DNA from 2 places in the Paenibacillus sp. R-74696 genome. Region 1 is predicted to be linked to the other one. Evidence: predicted binding sites of a transcription regulator. Region 1 holds the regulator's gene; the other holds the start of a gene.

What was found. The regulator Rex, encoded in region 1, represses fermentation and respiration genes when NADH is low (regulators of the CRP and FNR family bind a similar motif). The targets are predictions, from matches to a motif close to TTGTGAAATATTTCACAA.
Region 2: nadA (quinolinate synthase NadA) is a predicted target of Rex. The motif match lies at 5,493-5,510, and genes of this name have one in related genera.

The regions. Positions count from the first base shown of each region.
Region 1 is NZ_JBPULM010000030.1:108,845-116,755, forward strand. Features, by position in the region: gene ACSR9A_RS12205 (3-hydroxyacyl-CoA dehydrogenase family protein) at 1-495, opposite strand, end outside; gene ACSR9A_RS12210 (AAA family ATPase) at 651-2,150, opposite strand; gene ACSR9A_RS12215 (hypothetical protein) at 2,143-2,685, opposite strand; gene ACSR9A_RS12220 (hypothetical protein) at 2,832-3,359, opposite strand; gene ACSR9A_RS12225 (amidohydrolase) at 3,359-4,660, opposite strand; gene ACSR9A_RS12230 (redox-sensing transcriptional repressor Rex) at 4,641-5,297, opposite strand; gene dinG (ATP-dependent DNA helicase DinG) at 5,294-7,911, opposite strand, start outside.
Region 2 is NZ_JBPULM010000013.1:88,598-96,508, reverse strand. Features, by position in the region: gene ACSR9A_RS02645 (peptidylprolyl isomerase) at 1-264, opposite strand, end outside; gene hslO (Hsp33 family molecular chaperone HslO) at 283-1,182, opposite strand; gene ACSR9A_RS02635 (type III pantothenate kinase) at 1,186-1,956, opposite strand; gene nadC (carboxylating nicotinate-nucleotide diphosphorylase) at 1,953-2,837, opposite strand; gene nadB (L-aspartate oxidase) at 2,830-4,446, opposite strand; gene nadA (quinolinate synthase NadA) at 4,485-5,423, opposite strand; gene ACSR9A_RS02615 (ABC transporter permease) at 5,841-6,803, opposite strand; gene ACSR9A_RS02610 (ABC transporter permease) at 6,805-7,899, opposite strand; gene ACSR9A_RS02605 (ABC transporter ATP-binding protein) at 7,905-7,911, opposite strand, start outside.

The sequences.
Region 1 (7,911 bases):
TGTGAAGGTATCTTCGCTCGTTTTAAGACCACGGACAATTTCCACCAAATCGATTTTCAACACCGGATAGATGAAATGAAGCCCGATAACCCGCTCCGGATGTGCAGAGGCGCTAGCCAGTTCTGTCAAGCTGAGTGTGGACGTATTGCTCGCCAAAATAATTTCAGCGCCGCAAATGTCATCGATTTGGCTAATGACCGCCTTCTTGCTTTCCAGATCCTCCGTAATCGTCTCAATGACCAGCTCACATTCGGCCAGTGCATCATAGGACAGGGTCATATGAATACGATTCATAATCAATTTCTTCTCGGCCTGCGTCAAAGCCCATTTCTCGATCTGCTTGTCCAGGCTAAGCTCAATCATTTGCCTGCCATATGTCAATCTTTCTTCCGAAATCTCGATTAAATGAACGTCCAGCCCTTTCGAGGCCAACATTTCGGCAATGCCCTGGCCCATTGTACCTGCGCCAACTACGCCAACTTTTTTAATAGACATGATTCTCTCCTTGTCGTTTCCCTACACCATGTAAATGAGAAACATTCTCTTTATAGTTATGTTCAATGTTTATTATAACGGTTTTCTGAAAAAAAAGAAGACAGACATGTCGTCTGCCTTCAAATTGTAATAAATTGAGGGGTTTTCATGCTGTATTATGATGCGCTATGTGACAACTTCTTAAGCAATTCACGAAACTCGGCGCCGCTGAGCGTTTCTTCACGGATCAGAACATCTAGCGCGTCCAGAAAAACCTGGCGCTTCGGTGCCAGCATTGCAATCGTCTTGCCCATTAAATCGTCAAGGATGGAGCGATTGATTTTCGCCCATGCATCAGGCGTCATCATTTCGGGATGAATAATGCCTAGCTCCGTTAAGCCCGACTCGACAAGTGTGCGGACAATGTTCATCGCCTGGTCAAAGTCGCCACGCGACCCTGTGCTGCGATTTCCGTAGAAGATTTCCTCGGCCGCCGCCCCGCCAAGCGCAATCATAATTTGCCCATTTAGAAAATCCCTTGTGTATAAATAACGGTCCTGCTCTGGATTATGACGCACATAGCCTAGCGCCTGACCACGTGGAGACAAGGCAACCTGAGATACACTGCCCGGGCGGAGCAGCTCAGCTGAAATCGCATGGCCGAGCTCATGCAGCGCCACACGCTCGCGCTCCTCCTTCGTCGCCTCGCGGTCCGTCTTCTCGCCCATCATGACCTTGTCTATCGCCATAGCCAGATGCTGCTCTTCAATGACCTCGCTTTGCTCCCGCATCGCATAAATCGCACCTTCGTTCATGACACTCTCCAGTTGGGCACCGGAAAAGCCAAACGACTCGGCCGCTACCTTCTCCAGCTCAACCGTCTCGGCAAGCGGCTTATTGGCCGCATGAATATTCAATATTTGCTGGCGCGCTTTTTTGTCCGGCAGCTCTACCCCAATATGGCGGTCGAACCGTCCGGGCCTAAGCAGGGCGCTGTCGAGCATTTCTTTACGGTTCGTTGCTGCAATAATGAGCAGCCGCGGCGCCGTATCCGCATGAATACCGTCCATTTCCGTGAGCAGTTGATTGAGCGTTTGATCATATTCCCGATGCTGCCCGCCATCGCGCTTGCCCCCGATAACCTCGATCTCATCGATAAAAATAACGGCGCTTTCCTTGCCCGCTTTCTTCGCCTTCGTCCGGGCTTCTTTGAATAAGTCGCGTATCCGGCCAGCGCCGACGCCGACGTACATCTCTACAAATTCACTGCCGGAGGCAGCCAGATAAATTGAGTCGGTATATTGCGCTGCGGCTTTCGCCATTAGCGTCTTCCCAGTTCCCGGAGGTCCCGTCAGCAAAATCCCCTTCAAGGGCCGAATGCCCAGCTTGCTCAGTTCCTCATGTCGGACGAGAAAATCAAGCGCCTCGATCAACTCCTGCTTGGCCCGCTCCTGTCCGCCGATTTGCTCAAAGGAAAAGGGAACGCTGCTTGACACCTTCCGCCGCTTCGTTCCGGAAGCATGTGCGAATTTGCCTCTGCCAGTCGCTAAATACACGACAGCAGCTGCGATAATGACAAGCAGTACGAAAGGCATTAAATTCACATTTACAAATAAAAGAAAGGCAATGAATACCGGAACAAAGCCAATCGCCATTTCGATGCCGTATTTACGCATAACTGGACACCTCCAGCTGCGGGGCAACGCGCGGAAGGATGATATACTTCGTTGCCGTGCCATCTTTCAGCGTAATATAGACATTGCTATCATCGATATCGGTAATGGCCTCCACACCCGAATGTTCATCTGCCAAAGCTTTAAGTGCCTCCGGAATAGCAGAATAGTTTTTGTGCTCCATCGCTTCGGCCACTTTGAATAAAGACGATGACCACAGCTGATCCAGCTTCGCATTCGAGTCGGTATTCGCAATATCGAGCTGAATGTCGCGGCTCTGGGCGACAGATTTGCTTTGCTCGACTATCGTTTCATATACATGCTTTAAATCCGCTCCGGCTGTAAGCGTCAGCGGGAAAGTAATACGGTCCGTATCCATAATAGGTGTGTCGGATGAAGCAATGCCTTCTATTTGATCAACCGCCTTGGCAAGCGGAGCTGCGAATGCAACCTGATGATAAATGAGCCAGCCTCCAAACAAAACGAGGGCGGACGCAGCAGCTGTTAGCAAAATCGGCATGATCCTGAGTTTGAACATCGTAAAAATCCCCCTCTCAAAATGACGGTGATATACCAAACGCATATCAACTCCGATACACGAAAGTATATCACATCGCCTTTTGAATAAGGGGGTGTAATAATAGCCAGCAATTCCAGCTGTTACAGCTTAAGCATCCAATACAGCTAGGACGCCTTGTCACCTACTAAACTATATTGCTTCACAAATGCGCCATCGCGGAACGAATAATACGCATAATAATATTTCGTTATCGCTTCATCACGGCTGTAAAAAATTTCCCATACCGGCTCGCCGTTCAGCAATCCCGGCTGTGTCCTTTTAACATCCGCATCCGGCTTACTGCTCAGTAACGCAGATTCCGCCTGTTCTGCTGTAATATGTTCCGTTGCTTTCAGTGTAAGCACAGGACTTTCGACTGTTGTCAGAAATACGTAAACTTCTTGTTCATCCGCGGTCTTCCCTTTTACGACCCAGGAAATGCCATCCCACACCTGCTTCGTCATGCCCGTAACTTCCGTCAACTGTGCGGCTTCTACAGCATACGCCTTAATTGGAGCTTCCTCTGCCCATAATTCCTTATGCACAGCGCGGTAATAAACAATCGTAACGGTCAACAAGGCGATAACAAAAACAATTGAAATAAAGACAGCCCGTTTTACCGTCCAAAACGGCTTTCTCGTTCTCGCCCGCATTATGCCTTCAACAACCTCTCGAAGCTTGCCTGAGCATCGTGACGAATTTTCTCCTCATCGAGCAATGTGCATTCGCCATCCCGTACAACCTGACGCCCGTCTACCCATACATGCTTGACGTCGCGGCCCGAGCCCGCGTACACCAGATGGGACACAATATCCGTCTGTGGGTAAAAATGCGGCTGTTCAATATCGATGGCGATGAAATCCGCCTTCATGCCAACGCGCAGGCGGCCAATGGAATCTTCCTGCCAAATAGAGCGAGCGCCGTATACCGTGCCCATTCGCAAAGCTTCAATGGCTGGAACAACCGTAGGATCGCCAGAAACACCTTTATGCAGCAAAGCCGCAAGATTGATTTCCTTGAACAGATCGAGATTGTTGTTGCTCGCCGCGCTGTCCGTGCCTAGTGATACCGTTACACCAGCGCGAAGCAAATCAGGAACGCGGGCAATGCCGCTTGCCAGCTTGAGGTTGCTGACCGGGTTATGCGATACAGCTACTTTGCGGTCAGCAAGCAGCGCAATTTCCTCGTCATTCAAATGCACCGCATGAGCAACAAGTGCCGGACGAGAGAAGAAGCCTAAATTGTCGAGATGCTGAACGGGACGAACGCCATAATCGCGAACGTTCTGCTCTACTTCGGCAATTGATTCTGACATATGCGTGTGCAGCGGCAAATCATAATCATGAGCAGCCTGCACGAATTTCTCAATATAATCGGGCGGGCATGTATAAGGCGCATGCGGCGAAATCATCGTCGTAATACGGCCATTTGCCTTGCCGTTCCAATCGCGTGCGAAAGCTATCGCTTCCTCCAGTTTCGCTTGCTGCACATCCTCTGGGCAGAGGCCAATGACGCCGCGCGTCAGACAGCCGCGAATGCCGGACTGTTCCACGACTTCGGCCAGCTGATCCATGCGGTCATACATATCCACGAAAGCCGTTGTACCGGATTTCAGCATTTCTACCACGGCAAGCGCGCTGCCCGCACGTGTATCAAGGTCGATGTATTTGCCCTCCATCGGCCACATTTTTTGCTCCAGCCAGACTTGCAGGTTTTGATCATCGGAGTAGCCGCGCAGCAAGGTCATAGCTGCATGCCCATGCGTGTTTACTAGGCCCGGCATAAAAGCAAGCTTACTGCCGTCCAGCTTCTGCACATCGGCTTGCAGCCCAGTTGGAGCTTCTGCTCCGATATATGTAATGCGATCATCGGTCACAACCATATGCCCTTGAAGCACATGCTCGCCATCCTCCATCGTTACAAAACGTCCATTTTCAATCCAAATTTGGCTCATTTTCGTCATCCCTTTCCCTCTCCAAGTAATACGCCAGACTTAGCAGCTCTTTCGTAAAGTCAGCATGATGAATGCGAATTTCTTCTGGTACCTTCAATATCGCTGGGGCAAAATTGAGCAAGCCTTCAATGCCCGCATCTATAAATTGATTAGCAACGTTTTGCGCTTCAAATCCGGGAACGGTAATAATCCCAATTCGAATATTATTCTCCTCAACCGTATGTTTCAGCATATCCATCGGCATTACGGTCAAATTATTAATTTGCGAGCCGATTTTAGATGGATGCACATCAAACACCGCAATAATTTTCATATTGTCTTTAGAATATTTATTATAATTGCATAGAGCATGACCCAAATTACCCGCACCGACAAGCGCCACATTAATCGTCTGATCAAGCTTGAGTATTTGGCGAATTTTTTCAATTAAATACGTCACATCATAGCCGATACCCTTGCGGCCAAAATCACCGAAATACGCCAAGTCCTTGCGGATTTGCGCCGGATTTAAATCCAGCTTGACGCCAAGCTCCTGGGACGAAACGGTCTGCACCTCCCGGTTGTTCAGCTCGTTCAGCACTTGCAGGTAAATGGGGAGGCGTCTTACGACGGCCTCCGATATTTTCGTCTGCTTCACCCGTTCTCCTCCTCCTTCTCGGCACCAAGCCATTCTCTCATTCTCGGTACAATTTGTTCGATATGCATATGCTCAATTTTCGGTCCAGGCAAAGAATAGAGAAAATGCTTGCCATAATACGTTTCAATAACCCGTGTATCATAAATAATGACAATCCCTTTATCCTTCGCCGTTCGCACGAGCCTGCCAAAGCCTTGCTTGAAGCGAATAACCGCTTGCGGGATCGACAGCTTCATAAAAGGATTTTGCTTTTGGCGCTGCAGCAATTCCGACTTCGCCTCCAGCAGCGGATGATTCGGCGGTTGGAATGGCAGTCTGACGATAGCAAGGCAAGTTAAGGCTTCGCCAGGAATGTCAACGCCCTCCCAAAAGCTGCTTGTGCCAAGCAGCACAGACTCCGGCTGCTGTAAAAACCGCCGCGTCAGCTTCGTACGATTGCCGCTGTCGATGCCTTGGCCCAGCACTTGAATGCTGGTGGCCGCAAGCGCCGCCTTAAGCGGATCGTATACCTGCTTTAGCATTCGGTAAGAGGTAAACAGCACTAGCATTCTGCCATTTGTCTGCTGCACCGCATCTGCCAAGGAAGAGACGAGCATTGAAATAAATGCGGGCTCTCCCGCTGAGCCTTTAAGAACAGGGAAATTGCGCGGAATAATAACGAGCGCTTGTTCACGGTAATTAAATGGCGATGCCAGCTGCACGGTACGCAGCCTTCCCGCTTCTTCAAAGCCGCCAAGTCCAAGCTGCTCTTCAGCGAACTGGAATGATTTTTGCACCGATAGAGTGGCGGACGTTAAAATAATGCTGTCCTTCACATCAAATAAATACTGCTGAAGCTGGCTGCTCACATCAATTGGCACCGCATAAAGATGCAGCGATCGATGCTTGTAGGTCATATTGGCTTCCAGCCAGAACACGTCCGTCGTCTGATCGACCTTCATAAAGCTGCGCAGATCATCCTTGACTCTCGTCAAATCGCGTAAAGCGCCATTCAAGTCCGTTACAAGCGCCTGTACCGCCAGCTCATCAATGCGATCTTTAATCTCCTCGGACATTTTCTCAGCCGTCTTCAGCACGCGAATGAGCTCCGTATGAATATTGGTCTCTTCGGCGAGCACTTCGGACCAGCCTTCCGGGAGGCTGTCGCCTCGCAAACGGTACACAGATTGATTGTTTTCACCCGTCGCATCAGGAGAAGCTTGAACAAAGCTGTACAGCATCTCAAACAGCCTTTCCCAATGCTCCTTCACTTCCGTAAAGGCGGGAATAACGGTATCAATCGTTTCCAGCCAGCCTTGCACCCGCTCATCGCTTTCCTGCTGGAGATGAATGCGCAGAGATGGCAGCAGGCCGGAACGAGCGTCCTTAAACATACGCGTAAACGCATTGGTTATCGTATAGTAGCCGAGCTGCATGCCCAGATGCTTGCTTGCTACTTCCTCCACATGATGCGCCTCATCGACAATCAAATGGCTGTAGGTCGGCAGCAGCCGATGATCGGCCTGTATGTCTGTGAACAGCATGGAGTGATTCGTAATGCACACATCAGCTATATTGGCTTCATGCTTGGCACGATGATAATAACAGCGTTTAAACCAAGGACACGCCCGGTTCAGACAGGAATCTGCATCGCTGGCAACGGTAGACCAGAAGTCGGTCCCCTTGTTGCTGAAATTCAGCTCCTCTTGATCGCCCGTTTCCGTCTCGCCCAGCCACACGACCATTTGCGAGGCTGTAATCGCATCGTCAACAGGAGACATCATATCCCTTGTATTTATTTTACTTTCAAACTTGCGCAGGCACAAATAATTGCCTCTGCCCTTGAAGATTGAAGCCCGAAACTCTATCGGCAAAATCTGCTTAAGCAGCGGTACATCGCGATGCCTCAACTGCTCTTGCAAATTAATGGTATGCGTGCTGACGACTATCTTCTCATCCTGGCGGATACCATAATAGAGCGCGGGTATTAAATAGCCGAGAGACTTTCCTGTACCCGTTCCTGCTTCAATAAGCAAATGGCGTTTGCTGTCCAGCGAGTCAAACACTTCACGGAACATCGTCGTCTGCGCTTCGCGTTCTTCATAATTAGGAAATTGCTCAATAAAGCGCTGCTTGATTTCATCCAAATATTGCTCGAATGACATCTCCTGCAAAGGCGAGGCTCCCTCTTCGCTGCGCGCGGGCTTTTCCTCTGTCCATTCTCTAGCTTTCAATGCAAACTGGTTGAAAAAATCATAATCGGGGACGCCCATTACGATGTTTTGTTCTACCTGTTTAAGCGTAACCGTAATAAACCAGCTTAAATCGCTGCCATTGTCCACAAGCGAAGATAACCGCTGCAAAGTCAGCAGCGGCAGGCTCCGAAGCTTTTGTACCGATTTGGCGAATATAACGGCGGTCGCCATTGCATCGCTATCAGCGCGATGATGATGCTCATGCGTAATGCCGAACTGCTCAGAAACAGCACCAAGCTGGTAAGAAGTTATCGATGGAAAAAGAATGCGCAGCAGCTCAATCGTATCGAGCCTGCGCCCTGCAAACGTATGGTACCCGCTGCGATCGAGCGCCTGGTTCAGAAAACCAGCGTCAAAATTGACATTATGCGCCACGAGCA
Region 2 (7,911 bases), on a different contig from region 1:
AGCTTGGCCATATTGCTCGCTAAGCGCATTCATCAGTTCGCTTTCCCTGATGCTGTGATCGCCAATTATGGCAACAATTTTATCATTATCCAAGCTGCCTGGTACAACCTCATTACCTGTTTCAGTACGTGTTCCCGAATCTGGCTCATGGTCCGGCATGCCTTCAGAAAAAGGCGACAATCTCACTACAACAACTACACTTAGTACGATCATACATAACGCCTGAATGACGACGATCGTCCTCACTACACCGATTTTATTCATTGCCCGGTAGCCTCCATATTAATGGATCGGCTTCGGTTTGGCTTGTTCGAGCAATTGCTCCAGCTCTACGCGGTTAAACTGGTACGCTTCATTACAGAAGTGACAGACGACCTCTGCTTTACCTTCTTCTTCAATCGTTTGCTGCAATTCCGATTCACCCATGCTGATCAAGGTCTGCTCTACGCGATCGCGCGAGCATTTGCATTGAAAACGCAAGTCCAGCGACTCATGAATGACAACATCATCGCCGACGACCCATTTAAGAAGCCCTTCTGGCGTCTCCCCTTGATCAAGCAGGGCTGTGACCGGAGGCATCGCGCTGAGCGCTTTCTCCAGCTTAGTAATTTCCGCATCCGTAAGTCCTGGCATCAGCTGTACGATAAAGCCGCCCGCATGAATAACGCGGCCGTCTTCATCAACCAGTACGCCCAATCCAACTGCGGAAGGCGTCTGCTCCGATACAGCAAAATAATAGGTGAAGTCTTCGCCCAGCTCGCCAGAAACAATCGGAACGCTGCCGCGGTAAGGCTCTTTCAACCCAAGATCCTTAGTAATATGAAGATAGCCGCTATGGCCTACGGCACCTGCAACATCAAGCTTTCCCTGCGCATTGCTTGGAAGCAGAACGAGTGGATTGTCCGTGTAGCCTCGCACTTCTCCATGAGCATTTGCATCGACGACAATTTGTCCCATTGGGCCTTCGCCCTTCACTTGAATCGTCAGCTTTTCATCGCCCTTCAGCATGGCGCCCATAATAGCTCCAGCCGTTGCCGTTCTGCCAAGTGCTGCAGTTGCAGTCGGCAGAGTGCCGTGCCGGCGCTGCAGCTCATCGACCAATTGCGTCGTACGGGCTGCAAAAACACGAATTTTGCCTTCCCATGCCGTGCCACGCACCAAAAAATCTTTCCTTTGCTCCATCGTCTATCCCTCCTGATTCCGTTCATATATAATACGCAAACCTTCTAATGTCAGAAGCGGATCAACCTCATCTATCGTTTCCGATTCTGAGCTAATTAACTCAGCCAAGCCGCCCGTCGCGATAACACGCGGCGAGACTTTAAATTCCTTGCGGATTCTGCCCACGATACCGTCCACTTGTCCTGCATAGCCATATATAATACCCGCCTGCATGGAAGTGACCGGATTGCGGCCGATGACGCTTGGCGGCTTCACCAGCTCAATCCGCGGCAGCTTCGCCGCCCGCTGATAAAGCGCCTCTGTCGATATTGCAATGCCCGGCACAATAGCGCCGCCCAAATAGCTGCCAGCGGCATCAATGTAATCAAACGTCGTTGCCGTTCCGAAATCGACGACAATAAGCGGACTGCCATATTTGACGATGCCCGCCACCGAATTCACGATGCGGTCAGCGCCGACCTCGCGGGGATTTTCATACCGGATATTAAGTCCGGTTTTCACGCCTGGACCAACGATAAAAGGAGTCTTGCGCAAATACTTCATGCACAGCTGCTCCAACGTCCGCATGAGCGGCGGAACGACTGATGAAATAATGACACCCTCCATCTGCTCCAGACGCATGCCGGCAAAATGAAACAAATGATGAAAGTTGATGCCATATTCATCAACTGTAGCGGAACGATTCGTGCTGAGCCTCCAGTGATGAAGCAGCTCCTTGCCTTGATAAATGCCCAAGACTATATTCGTATTTCCGACGTCAATGACGAGAATCAAGACATGGTCCCTCCCTTCTTCGCAAACAGGTCGAGACTAATATCGAGTGATTGAAAGGAATAGGTGAGGCCTCCTACCGAAATGACATCGACACCGCAAGCGGCTATACCGTGTATGGTATCAACCCGCACATTGCCGGAGGCTTCTACAATAACATGTGGTGCGCGCTGCTTGATTTGCTTTACTGCGGCTTTCATCATCTCATGCGGCATATTGTCCAGCATAATAATATCAGCGCCGCATGCAATCGCCTCATCGACTTGCTCCAAGGACTCCGTCTCCACCTCGATCTTCATCGTATGGGGAATACCTGCTCGAGCTGCTTCCACTGCTTCCCGAATACCGCCTGCGCCCTTAATATGATTATCCTTGATCATAACGGCATCATACAAGCCAAAGCGGTGATTCGAGCCGCCGCCTACGCGAACGGCATATTTTTCAAGCAGACGATGGCCTGGCGTCGTTTTGCGAGTGTCGACCAGTCGGACCGGCAGGCCTTGCAGCGCCGCTACAAACTCACTAGTCTTCGTCGCCACGCCGGACATCCGCTGCATTAAATTAAGCGCTAGACGCTCCCCTGTAAGCAGACTATGGATGCTGCCTTCTACTTCAGCGAGTACAGTGCCTTTTTCTACATACTGTCCATCCTCGACCTTTGCCGTGAAGACCAGCGATTGGTCAACGATTTCAAACACAAGGCGCGCAATTGGAATGCCCGCAATCCGCCCATTTTCCTTCACATGAATGACGGCCTTCGCCTGCGCTCCACGCGAAATAGTCATAGCCGTCGTTACATCGCCGCTTCCGATATCTTCAGCGAGCCAGCCGCGTATTTGCGCGCGCAGCGCTTCATTATAGCCATCCAGCGTTGTCTCAAACATTGGTTAACCGCTCCTCTGTCCTCCCGTATACACGGTGCATTACGGTATGCTTGCGCCATACTTGATCATTGCGCTCCGGGAAGTCCTCACGGTAATGCGCGCCGCGGCTCTCCTCCCGCTGTAAAGCGGATTCCGCCGTCAGCAGGGCGCATGTCAGCATATTGGCAAATTCAAACTCTTCCCGCTTGGTCAGCATCGCTTGAAAAATAGTCAACTGGCGCCGCAGCTCCTCCAGCCCCTTCTCGAGGCCCTTGGCATCGCGCTGCAAGCCCGCATACCTGACCATCACTTTTTGCAGCTTCAATCTCCGCTCCACCACTGCCTGAATCGGCACACTGCTGCGCGGTACGCTGCTCTCTATTATAGGCTGAATCTCTGCATGCTCTGCAAGTTTATCAATCGCCTCGACGATACGCTTGCCGAAAACGACCGCTTCCGAAAGCGAATTGCTGGCCAACCGATTCGCTCCATGAACGCCTGTAGAGGAAACCTCTCCGCAGGCGAACAGCCTTTTAATATTGGTTTCTCCATCGAGATCGGTTTTAACGCCGCCCATCATATAATGTGCAGCAGGGGCGACCGGAATCCAATCTGTCGTCAAATCCAAACCGTATTGCAGGCAAAATTCATAAATATTCGGAAAACGATGCTTCACCATATCCGGCGACTCATGCGTCACATCCAAATAAACAAAAGTTGATTTCGTAGCTTCCATCTCGCTAATAATTGCGCGGGCCACTACGTCACGCGGCGCCAGCTCCAGCTGATGGTGATAGCGCTCCATAAAACGCTCGCCTCGCGTATTGCGGAGGACGGCTCCTTCGCCGCGTACGGCCTCTGAAATCAGAAACCGTGGCGCTCCAGGATAACATAGGGAGGTCGGATGAAACTGGACAAACTCTACATCCTGTATAAAAGCTCCTGCCCGGTAAGCCATAGCGATCCCATCGCCTGTGGCCACCTCAGGATTCGTCGTGTAACGGTAGAGCTGGCCTGCGCCGCCCGAGCATAGAATGGTCGCCTTGCCGCGTACAAGCAGACGCGAGCCGTCCGGCTTTTGCACAACAGCGCCCACACATTCTCCATCATTGGTAACCAAATCGATGACAAAGTGGTCGTCCCATACTTCAATACCCGGCTTGGATAACGCTTTCTCCGATAAGGCTCGTACAATTTCGTAGCCCGTCGCATCCCCATTCGCATGCAAAATACGACGCTGGCTGTGAGCGCCTTCCTTCGTCAGCGCAAACTCGCCATTTTCCAAATCGAACTGTGTGCCCATTTCAATGAGCTGATTCACACCTTCCGGCCCCTCATGCACGAGCACATTGACCGCATCCTCCGAGCACAACCCCGCTCCCGCAATTAGCGTGTCCTCGCTGTGGTAAGCTGGTGAATCGTCCTCCGATATGACCGCGGCAATGCCGCCTTGCGCATAGCGGGTGTTGCTGTCGAGCAGCGACTTCTTCGTAATCATCAGCACGGAATGCCGATCACTGGCCCGAAGTGCGGTAAAAAGACCGGCAATGCCGGCCCCAATCACAATAACATCCTTCTCGATTACCGGCAGTTCGTCCAGCTTTATGTCTACAAGGTATCTGGGAATCATTTCTGCGCCTCCAGGCATAGGAGTAGCGCATGCTGCTCCTATTTCACGAGTAACATGCGCTCCAGGGACAAGCGTGCTTGATCCGCCACATGCGGCGGTACATAGATTTGCGGCTGCATCGTTTCAAGGCATTTAACCAGCTTCTTCAGGTTATTAACCTTCATGTTCGGGCAAACCAAATATTTAGATGCAAACAGGAATGTTTTGTCCGGGCTGTCCAATCTCAGCTGATAGCCTGTGCCATCCTCCGTGCCGACAATGAACTCCTTGCAATCCGATTCCTTGCAATATTTAATAATCGCTGTCGTGCTGCCGACAAAATCACCCAGCTCCACCACTTCAGGGCGGCACTCAGGATGCACAACAAACTGCGCATTCGGATGTTTCGCCTTCATTTCCTCTACATCCTTTACCGTCAACATGTCATGCGTGTTGCAGTAGCCTTCCCAGATGATCATGTTCTTATCGGTCTTCTGCTGCACATAGTGCCCAAGGTTCTTGTCCGGTACCCAAATGACGTCTTGGCCTTCAACGGAATTTACAACGTTAACCGCATTCGCCGATGTACAACAAATGTCAGTCTCTGCCTTAATTTCGGCGGAAGAGTTAATATACGTAACGACAGTCGCATTCGGATGCTGGGCTTTCAGCTTGCGAAGACCATCGACATTGACCATATCGGCCATCGGGCAGCCTGCACGCTCGTCCGGAATAATGACGGTTTTATTGGGAGCCAAAATTTTGGCGCTCTCCCCCATAAAATGCACGCCGCAAAATACGATGACATCCGCATCCGTCTGAGCCGCTTTCTGAGCTAGCAAAAACGAGTCGCCGCGAAAATCCGCAACCTCTTGAATTTCATCACGCTGATAATAATGAGCAAGAATGATGGCGTTGCGCTCTTTCTTCAATTGCATTAGCCGTTCCCGCAGTTCGCGGTTCTGCTCCGCCTTGCGTTCCAGTGCCAGTGCTTCCACAGTTAATCCTCTCCTCTTATGAGGGAAGGGCAAGCTGATTGCCCATTCCAGATATGGCTACTACCGACTTTGTGAATTGATGCACAAACCTAAAAAGTCGTTCGCCTTTCATTTGACCTTTACGGTAAATTCATTTGATAAGGTTTAATTTACTCCAGGCAGATCATGCTGTCAATGCGTTTATGACAAAAGTGTGAATTCCCTTTGAAAATAGCACCTGCCACAGCTAAACTTTCCATCATTGGCGGCTATTGTGTATAAATGCAGCGTTTACGCACATGGTTATCCACAAGTTATCCACAATCGTGGATTTTCTGTGACTAACCTTGTGTAAAGGGTTAGAAAACAAAAAAACTTCCCATGGATGAATCATCACTTACGTGATAGCCATGGGAAGTATGATGCTTCTTGTTTCGATTAGCGCTTAGCTGGATCGTATGGTTCGCCAAGCGAGCCTGGAGCGGAAGAACGTCCTACTGCACCAACGAGTACAACGAGCGTCAATACGTATGGCAGCATATAGAAAAACTCAGTCGGAATTTGCTGCGACCAATCGAACAGTTGAGCAAAGTTCCGAATCGCTTGCGCGAAGCCGAAGAAAATAGCAGCTCCCGCAACGCCGAGAGGATTCCATTTTCCGAAAATAACAGCCGCGATAGCGATAAAGCCTTGGCCCGAAATGGTATTATGGGCAAAGTTGCTCGTCGTTGTTAACGTAATGGTCGCACCGCCAAGACCTGCAAGTGCTCCGCTGAGCAGCACGCCGATATAACGGTATTTTGTTACGCTGATACCCACTGTATCGGCCGAGCTTGGGTATTCGCCGACTGCGCGAAGGCGCAAGCCGAAGTGCGTTTTGTACAGCACAATATAGCTGATAATGACAAGGATAATAACAACATAGGTCGTCGGATAAGCTTTAAAGAACGCCTCTCCAAAAAACGGAATATCTGATAAATAAGGGATTTCCCATTTGTTGAATACATGAGTCAGCGTTGTCGTCTGTCCCGAACCCTCATACAAGCTTTTCGTCAAATAAATCGCGATACCCGCTGCCAAAATATTAATAACGACACCGACTATCGTCTGATCCGCCTTAAATGTAATGGTGGATATCGCATGTAGAAGGGCAAATATCACCCCATAAATCGCTGCCCCCACTAAGCCTATCCACGGAGCAGATTCCTCATAACCAGCTTGTATCGCATAGTCGGTAATGACTGCTGCCGCGAACGCGCCAGACACCATCAAGCCTTCGAGACCGATATTAATAACGCCTGAGCGCTCAGAGAATAGTCCACCGAGACCGGTAAAAATAAGCGCCGTAGAAAATACAAGCGTAACGTTAATAAGCTGACCCAATATCTCTAGTGCATTCATATTAGATCGCCTCCTTACGCTTGTCTGCACGTCGACCAAGGAATGGTTTTAAGAAAAACTTTACTATGCCATGCGAAGCAATAAAGAAAATGATCGAACCAATAACGATTCGAACGAGCTCTGGCGGTACGCCCGCTCCAAAGCTCATACCCGCAGAGCCATAGCTGAGACCACCGAACAGTACAGCACCGAACAATACGCCAATTGGCGTATTGCCGCCAAGCAAAGCAACCGCGATACCATCAAAGCCATAGCCCCATGGCGCTGCCAGAATCGTCTGATAGCCAAATACGCCCAGCGTCTCAAACACGCCTGCCAGTCCCGCAAACAATCCGCTAATAAACATCGACTTTACAATGGTGCGATTGACATTAATCCCTGCATACAGCGCTGCGTCAGGGCTTTGTCCCACTGCTCTGAGCTCATAGCCCTGCTTCGTTCTCCACAGTATAATATAAAATACCCCAATACCGAGCAAGGCAATGACAGTACCCCAATGCATACGGGCATGATCCATCGCATCGGATAACCAGCCAATCGATACGAGTGCTGACTCTTGAATCGGATCCGATTTTTGCTGCCCTTTTGCCACAAAAAACGCACGAATAATGTAATTGGATAAATAAAGCGCAACCCAGTTCAACATAATCGAAGAAATAACCTCGTTAACGCCGCGAACAGCCTTTAAATAGCCAGTCAATGCCGCCCATAAGCCTCCACACAGCGCTCCGACAATAATAGCAAGCGGAGCATGCAGAAACCAAGGGAGGTCAAGCGTAATCCCTATGACGGTTGCACCAGTCATACCCATCATGAACTGGCCTTCTACCCCGATATTAAACAGGCCCGTACGGAAAGCGAAAGCAACCGCTGTACCTGTGAATATCAGCGGGGTAATCGCACGAATAGCCTCGCCCATATCGTAAGGACTGCCAAATAGCTTTTTAATCAGTGATTGGTAAGCTAGAATAGGATCAAACCCGCCTGCCAGCATGGCTATTGCCCCGCATAACAGACCCAAAATGATAGCCACCAAGGGGACGAGGAAGGATGTTTTATTGAATATTTTGTCCGCAATTCCTTTGACTTTATCCATGGTTGCTATCTC